DNA from 3 places in the Sphingobium yanoikuyae genome. Region 1 is predicted to be linked to each of the others. Evidence: riboswitches for the same ligand, from Rfam matches in the RefSeq annotation. Region 1 holds a riboswitch; each other region holds the start of a gene.
The links. Region 1 has a riboswitch for cobalamin ahead of HH800_RS10930 (TonB-dependent receptor). Riboswitches for the same ligand answer to the same signal wherever they lie in the genome.

Region 1 (3,272 bases):
GGTGGAATAGCTGTTCTGGACGTAGATCCGGTCGAAGACATTGCGCAGGTTGAGCGTCACGCTCGTCTTCTTTCCCAGGTCGTAGCGCGCCGAAGCATCGACGAGCGTATAGGCCGGAATGCGACGGGTATTGGCGGCGTCCGAATAGCGCTTGCCGACATGGCGCAGGCCGGTGTCGAGGTGCAGCGGTTGCACCGGCCGCCAAGAAAGCCACAGATTGGCTGCCTTTTCGGCAACGCCGATCGGCATGTTGCCGTTGCGGCTGACAAGCTCCGTGCCGACAAGTTCGTCGAAGTCGTCATATTGCGCGTTCAGGATCGTGCCGTTGGCCAGGATGCTGAAGGACTTGGTCACGGCCAGTCCGAACGATGCCTCGACGCCGTAGGACGATTGCTGGCCGACCTGCACAGACACCGTGGGATCATTGGCGGAGCGGGTCAGGATCTTCTTCTTGACGATGCGATAGCCCGACAGCGTGAATTCGCCGCGCCCGTCGAGGAAGGTTGCCTTGGCACCCGCTTCCCATTGCCGCCCGGTGGATACATCGAAGCTGGTTTGTGCCAGCGTCGCGGTGAGGAACGCCGTCACCGGATCGGCGGCCGCGGAATATTGCGCGTAAAGCGAGATCGTGTCCGTGGGATTGTAGACCAGCCCCGCACGCCAACTGGTACTGGGATAGCGCGCGGTGTAGTCGGCGGTCGGATCGAGCGCATCGTGGCGCTCGGTCTTCGGGCGATCGTAGCGCAGGCCCGTCACCAGCGACAGTCGATCCGACAGCGAGAGGCGGCTTTCGCCGAACAGCGCCCATTGCTGCACATCTGTCTTATACTTGTACCGGGTGCCGAAGGCGCCATCCAGAAACGTGCCGGGCGCGTAGTCGTAGGGATCCACCAGGTCGGATCGGGAATTGGGCGAACTGTCGGTGCGCAGCAGCGATCCGCTGTTATACTCTCCGCCCAGGCTCAGGCGGTGGTCCATGCCCAGCAATGTGTGGTCGAAAACCGCGTTGAAGCGGTCGCCCCACTGCTTGGTCTTGTAGAAGATTTCCAGATAGCTCGACCGGCGGATCTGATCGCCGGACCAGGCATAGCCTTCTGCATTGCGCCAGTGCTTGAAGCCGGTGAGGTAATAGGCGACGTTGGTGATCGTCACCCCGTCTGAAGGCGTCCATTCCGCCTTGGCCTGGGTCCAGGCATCGTCGAAGCGCAGCGAGCGGTCGGCGATATTGTAGTTCTTCTTGCGGATTTTGCGCACCAGCTTGCCATCACGCAGCGGCGTGCCGTACCAGATCGTCGGATCTAGATCGGCGCGATCATGCGTCAGGGTCAGCACCAGATCGTCACTGGCCTGGTAGCGCAGCGCGGCCGACAGGGCGAGACTACGGGAGCGTCCGCGCTCCATCCAGCCGTCCGACCGGTTGTAGCTGAGATCCACGCGGTAGGACAGCTTGTCCCCGATTGGCCCGCCGATCCCGCCGGCCGCTGCATATGTATCGAAAGAGCCGCCGCTGAGGCGTAGTTCACCTTCGAACTCTTCGGTGTTGGGCTTTTTGCGCACAACGTTGATGGCGCCGCCGATGCCGCCTTCGCCATAGAGCACGGACGCTGCGCCGCGCAGCACCTCGATGCGCTCGGCCATCCAGGGATCGGCGGGGAAGGTCTGCGTGGTCGTCGTATAGACCCGCATACCGTCATAGAGCTGCATCACCGAGGTGTAGCCGGTGAACCCGCGCGAACTCAGGGAATAGCCGAATGCCGAGGAATTGTTGATCAGGCCCGGCGCGCGCGCCGCCGCCGCAACGACCGTGCGGTCACCAAGACTGCGGATCATCTCCTTGGTGATGACATCGACGCTTGCGGGCGTCTGCATAGGCGTCAGGCCAAGGCGGCTGGAGGCATCGGCCTGCTGGCCAAGTTGCAGGACGCCGGCCTTGCGCGCCGTGACGACGATGTTCTCCGTGCCATCGGGCGCGGCGTCGGCGGTCTCCTGAGCATGCGTTGCGGTGACACTTGCCGCCAGTGCGCAACATGATGCGCCGGAACGGATCAGGCCGGAAAGAAGCGATCGTGTATTCATGTGTAACCCCCGTTGCGTTTTCCAGTCGAACGGACAGGTTCCCGCGCAGGAGGACGTCTCCTCGCACGGGCGCAGCGGTGGAGACCGGGCGCAAACGAGCGACCGGCGGAACCCACCGTTGCGGCCTGGCCGCAAGTTCGTCGCTCAGACGGAGTACACCGTGCCGCGGCCATCCCCTGGACCAAGGCAAGAGCGACCGGACGCTGGCAGGTCTCCTGGCTCACGGGTCATCGCACGATGCACGGCCTTCCCAGGCCTCGCAGGAGTTAGCGTCCGGCCCAGTGGCTGCGACAGGCATCCTTGGCCTGCCGCGATATGCATCGCGCTATCCGCTTACAGTTGCAGGGACAGCCTCGGCTTCAGGGGCAGTGCCCCTCCACCGCGTTCCCTTTTAAGCCTCTTTCGAAGCACCAACGCGATCTTGCCCCCCGTTAGGGGACGGGCTGGGAACTATGGGCTATCGAACAGGATAGCAAGAAATTCGTGGAATGTGGAATTTGGTCATGCCTGGACGGCCGGTATGCGGCTGTCCCTGACGCTCAGGTGCTGAACACACCGCCCCGATAGCAGTCATGAACAAGCGGCACATGAGTTGTTGCGAACGATTATCAATGCACGTAATGCGTCGGCAGATAGCGATGCTCAACAACGCCGCCGCCCTTACGGATCATGCGCCGGCGAACGGTTGCTACCTCGCCTTCGGCTCTCCGAATCTGCCGAACCGCAGCCTGTCACCCAGGCCGTTCATCAGCTGGGTAGCGTCGCGACAGACATTCCTAGACCAGCGATAGTTTTTGAAATTCGAGTACATTCAGGAGGGCAGCGAGCGGGCAACCATTGCTTGAGATCGGATGGCTAGAGTTACCCTCGTTTCAGCCTTATTTATACTGATCCATGGCAAGGATCGTCCGACGGCGTCCACAGATGATCACTGAGTGTGAGGAAAAGAATCGCTTATTGGAGAATTGGCGATCTCGGCGTTCTTCAATGCCAACTAAGTCATTGATTTTGCTGGTGACCCCTACGGGAATCGAACCCGTGTTTCAGCCGTGAGAGGGCCGCGTCCTAACCGCTAGACGAAGGGGCCGTATGTCGCATGGGCGACAGGCAGGGGCGTGCCTTTAGGCAGGGGAGGCGATGGCGTCAAGCGAAAGCGGTGAAAAGTTTTCGCGGCCCCTACGTCGACTGCGGCCCAT
Region 2 (3,272 bases), 1.5 Mb from region 1:
CATCGTCCCGCAACATGCCCTGCGCGATGCGGCGCGCCTGCCCCGGTCGGCCGGCCTTGCGGAAATAGGCGACATGCCGTCCCCCCCGCACCAGCCGGTCGGCGCGCACGCTCAGCAAGTCCTGCGCGCCGGGGCCAAGGCCCACGCCATAGACGGTGCCGCTCATTCCGCGCGGCTCGCCAGCGCGTTGATCGCCGCAACCGTGATTGCGCTGCCACCCAGCCGGCCGTCGACGACGCAGCAGGGCACGGGCTGCGCCGCCCACAGTGCCGCCTTGGATTCCGCCGCGCCGACGAAGCCGACCGGGCAGCCGATGATCGCCGCGGGGCGCGGACAGGCCGGATCCTCCAGCATGTCGAGCAGGTGGAACAGCGCCGTGGGCGCATTGCCGATGGCAACCAGTGCCCCGGCAAGATGCGGCCGCCACAGTTCCAGCGCGGCGGCGGACCGGGTATTGCCCATCGCCCGCGCCATGTCCGGCACGGCGATCTCGTGCAAGGTGCAGAGCACGGCATTGTCGGCGGGCAGTCGCGCGCGCGTGACCCCTTCCGACACCATGCGCGCATCGCACAGCACCGGCGCCCCTGCGGCCAGGGCCTGCCGCGCCGCCGCTGCAAAGCCCGGCGAAAAGCGGATATGGCCCGCAAGGTCCACCATGCCCGCAGCATGGATCATGCGCACGGCGACCGGCTCCTCCTCGGCAGCAAAGCGCCCGAGGTCGGCTTCGGCGCGGATGGTGGCGAAGGACTGGCGATAGATTGCCGCGCCGTCCCTCTCATAATCATGGGGCATCAACAGGCTCCGAAATGGGCAAGAAGGTCGGTGGCGGTGAGGTCAGGACGGTCGGGCGCCGATCCTGCGCGGGCATGGAAGGCAAGGTCGTAGCGCCCGTCCCGCCCCGTCAGCACGATGTCGGCCGGCATCGAACAGGCGCAGCCCTTGGCGCAGCCGGAGACATGAAGGCGGCCCGCCACATGGGGCGCCAGCCGGCGGGCGAGGTCGCGGGTCTCCACGCTCGCCTGCGGACAGGCAGGTGCGCCGGGGCAGGCCTCCACATGCATGAGCGTATCGGCAGCGTCGGCGGACAGGCCGGGCACCTGCCCTTCGGCCAGCAGCATGCGCCATGGGGTCAGCCGCATGGCCGGCGCGTCGAGAAGATGCCGCGCGTCGATCCGACCGAACGAGAGACCATAGGCCATGCCGCCATCCCATGCGCCGGGGACCAGTCGCGGGCGCGGCGACGCGGCCTCTGCCCTGCCCGTTGCCCAATCCGGCAGGGGCGCATCATGCCGGGCCATGCGCCCCGCGCGCGCGCCGTCGCTCTCCACGAACCATCGGGCGAGCGCGAGCAGCGCATCCACTTCGCCGCCGCTGTCCACCGGCACGCCTTGTGCCCGCCCCTCCGCACGCAAGATCAGGCCGCCGTCCCGCGCCCGCTCGATGCGAAAATCCCCCGCTTCGCCGGACAGGAGCGGCGCGGCGCCGGCATCAATCACGAAGCCCATCTTGCCCGGCAAGTCCGGCAATTCGTCCAGGCGATCAAGCAACTGGCTGGCGATGCGATGGCTGTCGTCGCCCGCCCGCCAGTCTGGCGCGACCATCATCATGCGCGCGCCCTCGCGCCGGGCATCGCGGTCCACCAGGCCAAGGTCGAGCAGGCGGTCGAGCAAGGGGCGCCAGCTTTCGTCGCGCACGCCGCGGATCTGGAGATTGGCGCGCCGGGTCATGTCGATCAGGCCGTTGCCATGGGCGATCGCCGCTTCGCCCAGCGCCGCCAGATCGTCGGCCGAAAGACGACCGAGGCGCGGCTTCACGCGCACGATCAGCCCGTCGCCCGCCGCCATCGGGCGCCAGGCATCGGGACACCAGCCCCGAACGGCCGGCCCGTGGGCTACCGCATGGTTCGCGGTCGCCCTATCACTGCCCGCGCCGGTCTGGCTCACAGGCACATCCTCCGCGCGCCGGGACGCAACCAGGCAGGGCTTGCCGGCATCGCCGGTCGGCGCGAGGCGGCAGGCAGGCGCGACAGGCGCCCGACACCACGCGGCCGTGCAGCCCCAGCCACACGCTTCGCCGCCCAGACGGAAGAGAGACCGTGCCATGACCAACCCCTGGGTCAGGACAAGAGCGACCGAAACGCCGGCAGGTCTCCTGGCTCGCGGGTCGTTGCGGGATGCAAGCCTTCCCGGACGCTCTGTCCAGTGGCTGCCCTCACGGGCTCGTGCATCGCGCTATCCGCTTACAGTTGCAGGGACAGCCACGGAATAAGGGGCAAGGCCCCCGCACCGCATTCCCGATTAAGTTCCTTGCGGAACACCGGCGTCAGTTATGCAATGCACCAACATGAACCGGCGCATCGATGATGCCCTAGTCGAAACATCGGTCTTCGCCAAGACATGGAATGAGTATCGGCAGTCCCGCTGCCGGCTCGACGCCCAAGGCATACCGACGGAAGATGCCGAAACGGAAACCGGAAGCAAGGAAAGCGACGCGGCGTCGGATACCGAAAATTATGGCTGGGGCGGCAGGATTCGAACCTGCGCATGGCGGCATCAAAAGCCGCTGCCTTACCGCTTGGCGACGCCCCAGCAATGCGCCGATCCAAGTCAGCGCGGGACCGCCATATAGCGGCTGATGCACGAAAGAAAAGCCCTCCTGACGATGGACTTCGCCTTTCCCTTTCCTTCCCGCCCAACCCATCTTAGGGATCAACGCCACGCCCCCTCCCCTCCAGCCGGAAACCCGCGCCGATGTCCGTCCAAGCCCCCTCGCCCAGCCAGATCGCACCGGCTTCGCCGCTGTTCCTGCGCGAGGACGAAATCCGGCGCGGCATCGAGATGCTCTATTTCGGCTATTCCGCGCTCACCCGCTCGATCGACGAGGGGCTGGCGGCGCAGGGGCTGGGCCGCGCCCACCACCGCGCCCTCTATTTCATCTCGCGCCAGCCCGACCTGACGGTGAAGGATCTGCTGCGCCTGCTGGCGATCACCAAGCAATCGCTCGGCCGGGTGCTCAATGACCTGATCGAGCGCGGCTATATCGAGACCCGGCCCGGCAGCAGCGACCGGCGGCAGAAACTGCTGCGCCTCAGCCCCGCCGGCCGCGCGCTGGAAGCCGAGCTTTTCCGCGCCCTGCGCGAGAAGATGGCGGCCGCCTATGCCCAGGCCGGACAGGGGTCCGTCACCGGTTTCTGGCGGGTGATGGAGGGTCTGATCCCCGATGCCGACCGGTCGATGGTGTTCGGCCTCAGCGGCGGCTGATCGCGAAAGCAC
Region 3 (3,272 bases), 2.1 Mb from region 1:
ACCGCCAGGATGCGGGCCGGCGCGATCGTCACCGATCCCAGCGCGACCGACGAGATAGCCGCGACGAGCAGCAGGGCGATCAGCCCCGGCAGCAACAGGGGATGCCGCCGCCCCTTAGAAGCGGACACGCACGCCGCCATAGGCCGACCGGCCATAGGTGCCATAGCCATAGGCCGTGGCGTAATCCGCATCGAACAGATTGTCGATCCGGCCATAGACTTCCAGATGGTCGCCCACGGGGAAGGACGCGCGCAGCCCGGCCAGCGCATAGCCGTCGAGCCGGCGGGTGTTGGCCGTGTCGTCATAGCTGTCGCCGACCATGGTCAGCGTCGCGCCGGTCGACAGGCCGAAGGCCCAGAGATAATCGGCCGACACACTGACCGCATTGGCGGCGCGGCGCGGCAGGCGATTGCCGTCGGTGGCCCCGCCCGACCGATCGCGCGCATCGACATAGGAGTAGGAGGCCGCCACCGTCAGGGCCTCGACCGGCTTCAGCGTCAGCGTCGCTTCCACGCCCTTGGCGCGGGTCCGGTCGAGATTGCCATAGGTGTAGGTCGCATAGTCATAATTGATCTGGTTGCGGGTATCGCGCCGGAAGGCGGTCAGCGACAGCACGGCCCGGTCCCCGTCCAGGCTCTGGTCGAAGCCGATATCATAGCTTTTCGACCGCTCCGGCCGCAGCGCGCTGTTGCCGCTATAGGTGTCGTAGAGTTGATAGAGGGACGGCGCCTTGAACCCCTCGCCATAGGAGAGGCGGATATTGGTCGCGCCGGCGTTCGGCGTGTAATTGGCGTTGGCGCCAAAGGTGGTCGCGCCGCCGAACTGGCTATGATCGTCATGGCGCAACCCGCCGGTGACGGCGAGGCCGGTGAGCGGCTTCATCACCGCCAGCGCATAGACGCTGTCGATATTCGCCTTTGCGCTGTCGGTGCTGCCAAAGCCGAAATAATCATAGTCCGGCCGCTCATGCTCATAGCCGAAGATCAGCTTGGCCTGGTCGACCGGGGCATAGACGCCCTCATATTCGAAGCGCAGGTTGGTGCCCGAATAGCCATAGTCCGGGTCGGTGCCGCGCACGAAATAATAGTCGCGATCGTTGCGCAGCCAGGTGACGGCAGCGCGGTTGGTCAGCTTGCCGTCGAGCAGCGCCAGGTTGATCCCGGCATAGCCGACATATTGGTCCAGCTTGCTGACGTCGCTGCTGTCGGCCGGCGCGCCGAAGAAGCTGTCATAGTCGAGATCGGCATGGATATAATAGCCGCGCAGGTCGAGGCTTAGGCTGTCGGTGAAAGCGATCTTCAGCTTGGCGTTAGTGGCGATATTCTCATAGCCATCCTTCTCCACGCCGCCGAACGACCGGCCGACCGAGGAGATGCCGTCGGTGTTGAAATAGGCGACGCCGACGCCGCCCGACACCGCGCCATGCGTGCCCGACACATCGGCCTTGGCGTTCAGCGTATCGCTATAGCCATAGTCGGCCGAGGCGTTAACCTCGAAACCCTCGCTGGGCGCGCCGGTCATCACATTGACCACGCCGCCGATCGCCTGGCTGCCATAGACCACCGAGTTGGAGCCGCGCAGCACTTCGATCCGGCGGATATTGCCGGTCAGCAAATGGCCGAAATCATAGCCGTCGCCGATGCCGCTCGGGTCGTTGACCTTGACCCCGTCGATCAGCACCAGCGTCTGGGTCGTCTCAGCGCCGCGCAGCGACACGCCGGTCACGCCGCCGGTGGAGCCGTTGCGGCTGAAACGGACGCCCGGCGTGGTGGCGAGCAGGTCGACGACATCGACCGCCTGGCGCGTTCTGATCGTGTCGGCATCGATCACCGTGATCGCCTGGCCGACCTCGTCGCGCGGCTGCGCAATGCCCGAAGCGGTGACGACGATATCGTCATCCTGTGCCAGATCCTGGGCCAGTGCCGGCGTAGCGGCCAGCAGCGCGATCAGCGAAATCCCCAACATCTTCATTTTATCGTCCCCCGGCGTCCGTCGATTTGGAACCGGGGCGTCCGCACAAGCGGTCGCTGCGTGAGGATCGGGAAGACGCCAGCGCCCCACCCCACGCACCGATGCGGCCCCGGCCGCCATGGGCGTCGCTCGACGGAAACACCGCGCCATGGCCATCCCCTGGGCCAGGGCAAGAGCGACCAGACGCCGGCAGGTCTCCTGGCTCGCGGGTCAGGGCAGCGATGCGCCAGCCTTCCCGGACCTGTCGGTCCAGTGGCCGGTTCCGGCCCTCCCCTTTTGAAGAGCTTGGGAACCCTGCGCATCGCGCTCACCGCTTACAGTTGCAGGGACAGCCGCGGATTTGGAAGGGCTGCGCCCCCCGCACCGCATTCCCGTTTTCAGCCCTTGCGGGCACCGGCGCGATCATGCGCGTCCGGGGCTTTTGACCGCCCCGGCGCGCGGCCCCCATAAGCCAAAGCACAAGCCCTGCCAAGCGGGCCAGGATCGCCCCGGCGGATCGTTGCGCGGCGCCGGCGGGCGGCTATGCAGGGGCCACTTACCGGGAGACGCCACATGACCGATTCGCTTGCCATCACCGCCGCCGACGTCGCCGATGCCGCGCGGCTGATCGCGCCGGCGGCGGTCCGTACCCCGCTGATCGAGAATGCCGCACTCAACGATCATTGCGGCCGGCGGGTGCTGGTGAAGTTTGAGGGCGCCCAGCATAGCGGATCGTTCAAGTTTCGCGGCGCCTATAACCGCCTCGCCCGCCTCGATGCGGCGGAACGGGCGGCGGGCGTCGTCGCCTGGTCCTCGGGCAACCATGCCCAGGGCGTCGCCTTCGCCGCCCGCCTGCTCGGCATTCCCGCCACGATCGTGATGCCGGCCGATGCCCCGGCGATCAAGACCGCCAACACGCGTGCGATGGGGGCTGAGGTCGTCCCCTATGACCGCTTCACCCAGAGCCGTGAGGAAATCGCCACCGCCCTTGCCACCGAACGCGGCGCGACGCTGGTTCCCTCCTTCGACGATCCCTTCATCATCGCCGGCCAGGGCACGATCGGCCTCGAAATATTGGAGCAGGCGCAGGCCGCTGGCGCCGACCTCACGCAAATCCTCGTCTGTTGCGGTGGCGGCGGGCTGGTCGCAGGCACGGCGACGGCAGTCAAAGCCGCCCGCCCCGACATCAGCGTCTATGCGGTCGAACCCGCAGGCTTTGACGATACCGCCCGCTCGCTCGCCAGCGGCACGCGCGAAAGCGTCTCGCCCGACGCGCGCAGCATCTGCGACGCCCTGCTGGCGCCCAGCCCCGGCGCGCTGAC

Region 2: it holds a riboswitch for cobalamin, as region 1 does, so the genes downstream of both, HH800_RS03800 (cobalamin biosynthesis protein CobG) here and HH800_RS10930 (TonB-dependent receptor) in region 1, are expected to answer to the same signal.
Region 3: it holds a riboswitch for cobalamin, as region 1 does, so the genes downstream of both, HH800_RS00365 (TonB-dependent receptor plug domain-containing protein) here and HH800_RS10930 (TonB-dependent receptor) in region 1, are expected to answer to the same signal.

The regions. Positions count from the first base shown of each region.
Region 1 is NZ_CP053021.1:2,203,533-2,206,804, reverse strand. It holds gene HH800_RS10930 (TonB-dependent receptor) at 1-2,076, opposite strand, end outside; cobalamin riboswitch at 2,264-2,506, opposite strand; tRNA gene HH800_RS10925 (tRNA-Glu) at 3,089-3,163, opposite strand.
Region 2 is NZ_CP053021.1:711,671-714,942, reverse strand. It holds gene cobI (precorrin-2 C(20)-methyltransferase) at 1-166, opposite strand, end outside; gene HH800_RS03805 (precorrin-8X methylmutase) at 163-792, opposite strand; gene HH800_RS03800 (cobalamin biosynthesis protein CobG) at 792-1,844, opposite strand; cobalamin riboswitch at 2,124-2,336, opposite strand; tRNA gene HH800_RS03795 (tRNA-Gln) at 2,514-2,588, opposite strand; gene HH800_RS03790 (MarR family winged helix-turn-helix transcriptional regulator) at 2,751-3,260, shown strand.
Region 3 is NZ_CP053021.1:66,220-69,491, reverse strand. It holds gene HH800_RS00370 (FecCD family ABC transporter permease) at 1-128, opposite strand, end outside; gene HH800_RS00365 (TonB-dependent receptor plug domain-containing protein) at 115-1,971, opposite strand; cobalamin riboswitch at 2,142-2,384, opposite strand; gene HH800_RS00360 (threonine ammonia-lyase) at 2,524-3,272, shown strand, end outside.